DNA from 2 places in the Williamsia sp. z71 genome. Region 2 is predicted to be linked to the other one. Evidence: riboswitches for the same ligand, from Rfam matches in the RefSeq annotation. Region 2 holds a riboswitch; the other holds the start of a gene.
What was found. Region 2 has a riboswitch for cobalamin ahead of AC51GR_RS21235 (ABC transporter substrate-binding protein). Riboswitches for the same ligand answer to the same signal wherever they lie in the genome.

Region 1: it holds a riboswitch for cobalamin, as region 2 does, so the genes downstream of both, cobN (cobaltochelatase subunit CobN) here and AC51GR_RS21235 (ABC transporter substrate-binding protein) in region 2, are expected to answer to the same signal.

What each region holds. Positions count from the first base shown of each region.
Region 1 covers NZ_JCANWX010000006.1:90,333-93,637, forward strand. Annotated here, with positions in the region: gene cobG (precorrin-3B synthase) at 1-862, opposite strand, end outside; gene AC51GR_RS15600 (ArsR/SmtB family transcription factor) at 945-1,277, opposite strand; adenosylcobalamin (AdoCbl) riboswitch at 1,358-1,433, shown strand; gene cobN (cobaltochelatase subunit CobN) at 1,486-3,305, shown strand, end outside.
Region 2 covers NZ_JCANWX010000009.1:107,541-110,845, forward strand. Annotated here, with positions in the region: gene AC51GR_RS21230 (universal stress protein) at 128-1,000, shown strand; adenosylcobalamin (AdoCbl) riboswitch at 1,061-1,210, shown strand; gene AC51GR_RS21235 (ABC transporter substrate-binding protein) at 1,219-2,265, shown strand; gene AC51GR_RS21240 (FecCD family ABC transporter permease) at 2,328-3,305, shown strand, end outside.

The DNA of each region.
Region 1 (3,305 bases), on a different contig from region 2:
TGTCGGCCATGCCTTCTGACAGGTCGACGATCAAGATCTCTTTCCGTGGTGTCAGGTAGATGTCGCGTTCGATGGCAGCCAGGAACTCTCCGACGCGTGCCGGGATCCGGCCGTGCGCGACCACCGAGCCGAGTGCCACCAGGTCATCGGTGTCCTGCGCGAGCCAGCCCACCTGCGGTGTCGACGTGGGCTTCGACCTCGAATATTCGCCGGTTTCCGGCAGGGTCGCCAACACTTCGTCGATCGCGGGGCGGTCGGCGACATCCTGGACGCGCCACTCGTCGGTCCGGTCGGCGAGAAACGCATGGGCCAGATCGATCATCAGGTCCGCGGCGCCGTCGGCCGACACCCGCCGTCCGGTGGGCGTTCCGCCGATGAGCACGTCGAACGCCCGCTCATCCAACGCCAAAACGCCGATGTCGGGACCCTGGGTCACGATGTCGCCACGACCGTCGTCGAAGCCGAACAGGATCCTGGCCGGAAGCTCCGCGAGTGTGGGATCGGACTGCAATGCGGCGTCGAATTCTTTCAGGATCGGTCGCGCGTCGACCAGGCCTCCTCGCCGCCCGGTCAATGCCGAGAGCTGCAGGTTGCGGACGCGTTCGTGACTGGGGGACGGGATCAGGCCGGCCTCGAGGATGCGCTGACCGGCACCGTCCACGTCACCGATCCCACGCAGCTGGACGTTGCCGCGCGAGGTCAGTTCGAGATGACCGTCTCCGTAGTCGTCCGACACTCCTACCAGGGATTTCATCTGGCTTGGTGTGATCAGTCCGCCGGGTAGCCGGATCCGTGCGAGGTGGCCATCTGCCGCCGGGTGCGCCGAGAACACACCAGGGCAACGATCGGACGGTCGACTCATGGGGTCCACGGTACTGGCGGTCAATTGCCCGGCCGGGACCCCGTTGAGAACTTGTGGAGTTCGAGATCTGTGGCAGAGCTGCTCATTTCTGGTCCTCTTCTGGTGCCAGGGGGTTCTTGTCCAGGTGTGTTCCCAGGGCATCCGGGCCGGTGTTCCACATCGGGCGATAGGGCGCGAGCCAGCTGTCGATCTCGGCCAGCGCAGACGGTTGGGCCTGGTAGACGCGACGTTGTGCATCTGCGTGAACGGTCACGAGGCCGGCCGCACGAAGAACGCCCAGGTGTTTGGACGTCTGCGGTTGCGCCAGTCCGACGCGTCTGGCCAGCTCGCCCACGGCGCAGGGCTGCACCCGCAGGACATCGAGCATTCGTCGACGATTCGGTTCCGCCAGAGCCGGCCAGATCAGTTCGTTCACAACGAGTATTTTCTCTCCTGGGTATATATCGGTCAAGGAATACAAGGCAGAAATGCGTTCTTATATGCTGATGCCATTCCGCAATGAGGAAGCCGGTGAGAGTCCGGCACGGTCGCGCCACTGTATGGGGGAAACCCCAAGTCAGACCCTTGTTGCTCCGCTGCTACACCCCAACCGCCGGGCGCGCATTCCCGGCAAGGAGGTCCTCGTGATCTTGCTGCTGTCCACCTCGGACACAGATCTGCTGACCGCCAAGGCCAGCGGCGCCGACTTTCGTCTTGCGAACCCGTCCCGCCTGCTCGTCGACGAAGACCTGCCCGGACTCCTGGACGGCGCCGACCTGGTCGTTGTTCGAATTCTGGGTGGCCGGCGGATGTGGGAACAGGGTCTCGACGCGGTGATCGCCGCCGGGTTGCCAACTGTGGTGGTCTCCGGTGAACAGCTTCCCGATCCCGACCTGATGTCGATGTCGACGGTGGCTCCCGGTGTGGCCGCCGATGCTCACAACTACCTGGCCCAGGGCGGACACGACAATCTCGCGAACCTGCACGCATTCTTGTCCGACACCGTGCTGCTCACCGGTCACGGCTTCAGCGCTCCGGCAACAACCGCGCAGTGGGGGATCCTGGAACGGAATGCCCAGGTCGAGGCCACCGGACCGACGATCGCGGTGCTCTACTACCGAGCCCAGCATCTGGCAGGCAACACCGCCTACATCGACGCCCTCTGCGACGCGATCGAGGACAAGGGCGGCCGATCGCTGCCGATCTTCTGCGCATCGCTGCGGGCTGCACCTGGTGACCTGCTCGAACAGCTTGCGGTGGCCGATGCACTCGTCGTCACGGTGCTCGCCGCCGGTGGAACGACGCCGGCCACCGCGTCGGCCGGCGGCGATGACGAGAACTGGAACATCGAACAACTCGCCCGGCTGGACATCCCGATCCTGCAGGGCCTGTGCCTGACGTCCTCCCGCGCCGGGTGGGCCGCGAATGACGACGGCATGTCGCCGCTGGATGTCGCCACACAGGTCGCGGTCCCTGAGTTCGACGGACGGATCATCACGGTTCCGTTCTCGTTCAAGGAGATCGGTGAGGACGGTTTGCCCTGGTACCGTCCCGATGCCGAACGGTGCGCCCGGGTCGCCGGAATCGCCGTGCGCCACGGCCGACTTCGGCATATCGCTCCGGCGGACCGCCGGATCGCCGTGATGCTGTCGGCCTACCCGACCAAACACGCGCGGATCGGGAACGCGGTGGGACTCGACACCCCGCAGAGCCTGCTCCGGCTGCTCGAAGCCATGCGGGACGCCGGATACGACATCGGGCCGGAGTCGGGCGACGGCTCGGTTCCCGGCCTGGCCGAGGATGATTCGGACAAGCTGATCCACACGCTGATCGCGGCCGGCGGACAGGACCCCGACTGGCTGACCGAAGAAGCCCTGGCCGCCAACCCGATCCGGCTGTCCGCCGCGGACTACCGGCAGTGGTTCGACACGTTGCCGCAGGACCTCCGCGCGTCGATGATCGAGCATTGGGGTCCGGCACCCGGCCGGCTGTTCGTCGACCACTCGGCCAATTCGGACGGCGACATCGTCATCGCGGCAATGCAATTCGGCAACATCGTGTTGATGGTCCAACCGCCGCGTGGTTTCGGCGAGAACCCGGTGGCGATCTATCACGACCCCGATCTGCCGCCGAGTCACCACTACCTGGCCTGTTATCGCTGGCTGTCGTCGCAGCAGCACTTCGCCGCCGACGCGGTCGTCCACGTCGGTAAACACGGCAACCTCGAGTGGCTCCCGGGCAAGACCCTGGGTATGTCGGCCTCGTGCGGCACCGACGCCGCCATCGGTGACCTGCCGATGATCTATCCGTTCCTGGTCAACGATCCCGGCGAAGGGACACAGGCGAAGCGGCGGGCGCACGCCACGCTGGTCGATCATCTGATCCCACCCATGGCGCGGGCCGAAAGTTACGGCGACATCTCACGTTTGGAGCAGCTGCTCGACGAGCATGCCAACATCTCCGC
Region 2 (3,305 bases):
CCTTGGGTCAGAAGGTGCCGGGCACGTTTCGATGTGTGGTTTGCGGTTCGCCTGCAACCGGCGAGCAGATCGGCAATCGTGGAGTCACCGCACGAGTTGGACGATCTCAGCTGCAAAGGAGCAGGCAATGGTTACGTTGAACGCGCCGATCGTGGTGGCCGTCGATGGTTCCGAGCACGCGCAGAACGCTCTGCGCTGGGCCGTTGCCGCCGCAGCACGGGAGGGTCGGATGTTGCGGGTGGTGACGGCAGTGGGAACCATCGCGGCCGGTTACGCCCCCGGGGTCGTGATGACCCAAGACGTCATCGACGCCGTCCGCGACGACGCCCACCGGATCGTGGACGCCGCGGTCGGCACGGTCAAGGCGATCAACGCCGATGTCGAGGTCAGCGGACAGTTGTTCGACGGCAAACCGGCGCTGGTGTTGCGCGAGATCTCCGGCCGGGCGCACATGCTGGTCGTCGGCAGCCGCGGCATTGGTGGGGTCGCCGGTCTGCTTCTCGGGTCGGTCAGCACCGATGTTTCCGCCCACGCCGATTGCCCGGTCGTCGTGGTCCCCGGTCAACCTCCCGCAGCGGGTGCGGTGGTGGTCGGCGTCGACGGCTCGCCGACGTCGCAGGCGGCGGTGAAGCAGGCATTCATCCAAGCCGACGAACTGGACACCTCGGTGATCGCGGTGCACACCTATCCGGGATTCTCCAGCGACGTGTTCCCCGGCCACACCGACGCCGTTCAACGGCTCCACGACGAGGCCGTCGAGGGACTCGCAGTGTTGCTGGCCGGCCATCGCGAGGACTACCCCGACGTCCCTGTCGAAACCCGCATCGCGGTCCAGGCGCCGGCGCCCTACATCATCGACACGGCCCGCGACGCCCAACTCGTCGTGGTCGGAAGCCGGGGCCGCGGCGGATTCCGCGGGCTGCTCCTCGGCTCGGTCAGCCAGGCCGTTCTTCACACCGCGCCCTGCCCGGTCATGGTCGTACACGCCTCCACTGAATAGCCCGGCCGGGGGAGTAGGCCGCATGACCACTGACGGGTGAGCGCCGTATATGGTTGCCGAGGCCGCCCATGCGGCCACGATCGGCGAGGGAACCCGGTGTGAATCCGGGACTGACGCGCAACGGTGACGGCCTTGACGGGCCGAAGTCCGGTTACTCATCGATCGGTCAGAAGTTCCTCGGCTCCGCGACTGGGCCCTGATGTAGGAGTTACCGTTTCATGCGCAAGTCTTGGCGGCACATTGCTGCCACCACCTTCACCATCACCTCGATCCTGCTGCTCTCGGCATGTTCGTCCACGGCGGATGAGCAAGCGTCGGAGACGATTTCGGGCGGGTTCGACTTCCCGTTGACCATCGAGAACTGCGGTCATACCGTCACCATCGATGCGCCGCCGCAGCGCGCGGTGTCGCTGAACCAGGGCTCCAGCGAGATCCTTCTCTCGCTCGGACTCGCGGATCGAATGGTCGGCACGGCCACCTGGACCGATCCCGTCCGTGAGAACCTCGCCGCCGACAACGCCCACGTGCCGCGTCTGGCGGACAACAATCCGTCCTTCGAAGTGGTCCTCGACACCGAACCCGACTTCGTCTCAGCATCTTTCGGCGGCACACTCGGACCCGGTGGTGTTGCCGACCGCGACCAGTTCGAACAGCTCGGCGTGCCCACCTACCTCTCGCCCACGGACTGCGACGGTAAGACCGCCGCCAGCGTCAACGCGGACGGCGCCCGCACCGATCCGTTGCGGATCGAGACCGTCTACAAGGAAATCCGAGACCTAGCGGCCATCTTCGACGTCCGCGAGCGCGGTGAGGCGTTTGTCGCCGAACTGCAGCAACGTTTCGAGAAGGCCACGGGATCGGTGGACGCCGCCGGTGTGTCGCTGGCCTACTGGTTCGCCGACACCAAAACCCCGTACATGGCCGGTTGCTGCGGTTCGTCGGGCATCATCACCAATTCCATTGGCGCCGAGAACATCTTCGCCGACACCACCAACGAATGGCCGCAGGTCAGCTGGGAGAGCATCCTCGATCGCGATCCCACCGCCCTCGTGCTCGCCGACCTCAGCCGGCGTAGTGTCGATGGCGACGCACTCGACAGCAAGATCGCGTTCCTCGAATCGAACCCGGTTACCCAGCGGCTCAGCGCCGTCCGCGACAAGCGATACATCGTGGTCAACGGAGCCGACCTGAATCCCTCGATCCGCACCATCGACGGCGTGGAGAAGACCGCGGCCGCACTCGAGCAGTGGGGACTGGCGCGCTGACCGCGGCCGGCACCCACCGCGGGGTCCGACCGGCACCGACAGATTCGGCCCCCGTTCTCGGGATTCTGCTGCTGGTCGGCCTGGCGGTGCTGGCGGTGTCCATTGCCATCGTCATCACCATCGGTCCGGCCGGCCTGTCGATGGGCGACGTCTATCGGGTGGTTCTGGACCATCTCGGGTTCGGTGACTCCGGGGTGAGCAGGATCAAGGACGGCATCGTGTGGGAGCTGCGGCTGCCGCGCACCCTGCTCGCGGCCATCTGCGGTGCCGGTCTGGCGCTGTGCGGAACGATCATGCAGTCGCTGCTGCGCAATCCGCTCGCTGACCCGTTTGTCCTGGGTATCTCGTCCGGGGCGTCCACGGGCGCGGTGGTGATCGTCGTCCTCGGACTCGGCGCCGGCGCGGTGTCGCTGTCGGTGGGTGCGTTTCTCGGGGCAGTCCTGTCATTCGCTCTGGTGATGTTGCTGGCCGCCGGCGCGGGCGGTGGAATGTCGCGGGTGGTACTGGCGGGAGTGGCCTGCACACAGCTGTTCTCGGCGCTGACGTCGTTCATCGTGATCTCCTCGGCGGACGCCGAACAGACCCGCGGTGTGCTGTTCTGGCTACTCGGTTCGCTGTCGGGGGCCGACTGGGCGAGCGTCCTGCTCTGCGGCACGGTCACGGTGGTGGGCCTACTGGTGTGCCTGACGCAGTCGGCCGCGCTCGACGCCTTCACCTTCGGCAATACTGCTGCTGCGTCCCTTGGCATCTCGGTCCGTTGGATCCGGATTCTGTTGCTCGGCATCACGGCACTCGTCACCGCGACCCTGGTGAGCGCCGCCGGGGCGATCGGGTTCGTCGGCCTCGTCCTGCCGCACGCCGCCCGCTTCCTCGTCGGACCCCGACACGACCGTCTGCTTCCTACTGCTGCGGTGGCCGGCGCGATCTTCATGGTGTGGGTCGATGCCCTGGCCCGTACGGTCTTTGCGCCGCAGGAGGTTCCGGTCGGAGTGGTCACGGCCCTGATCGGTGTCCCGGCGTTCGCGCTGATCCTCTTCCGG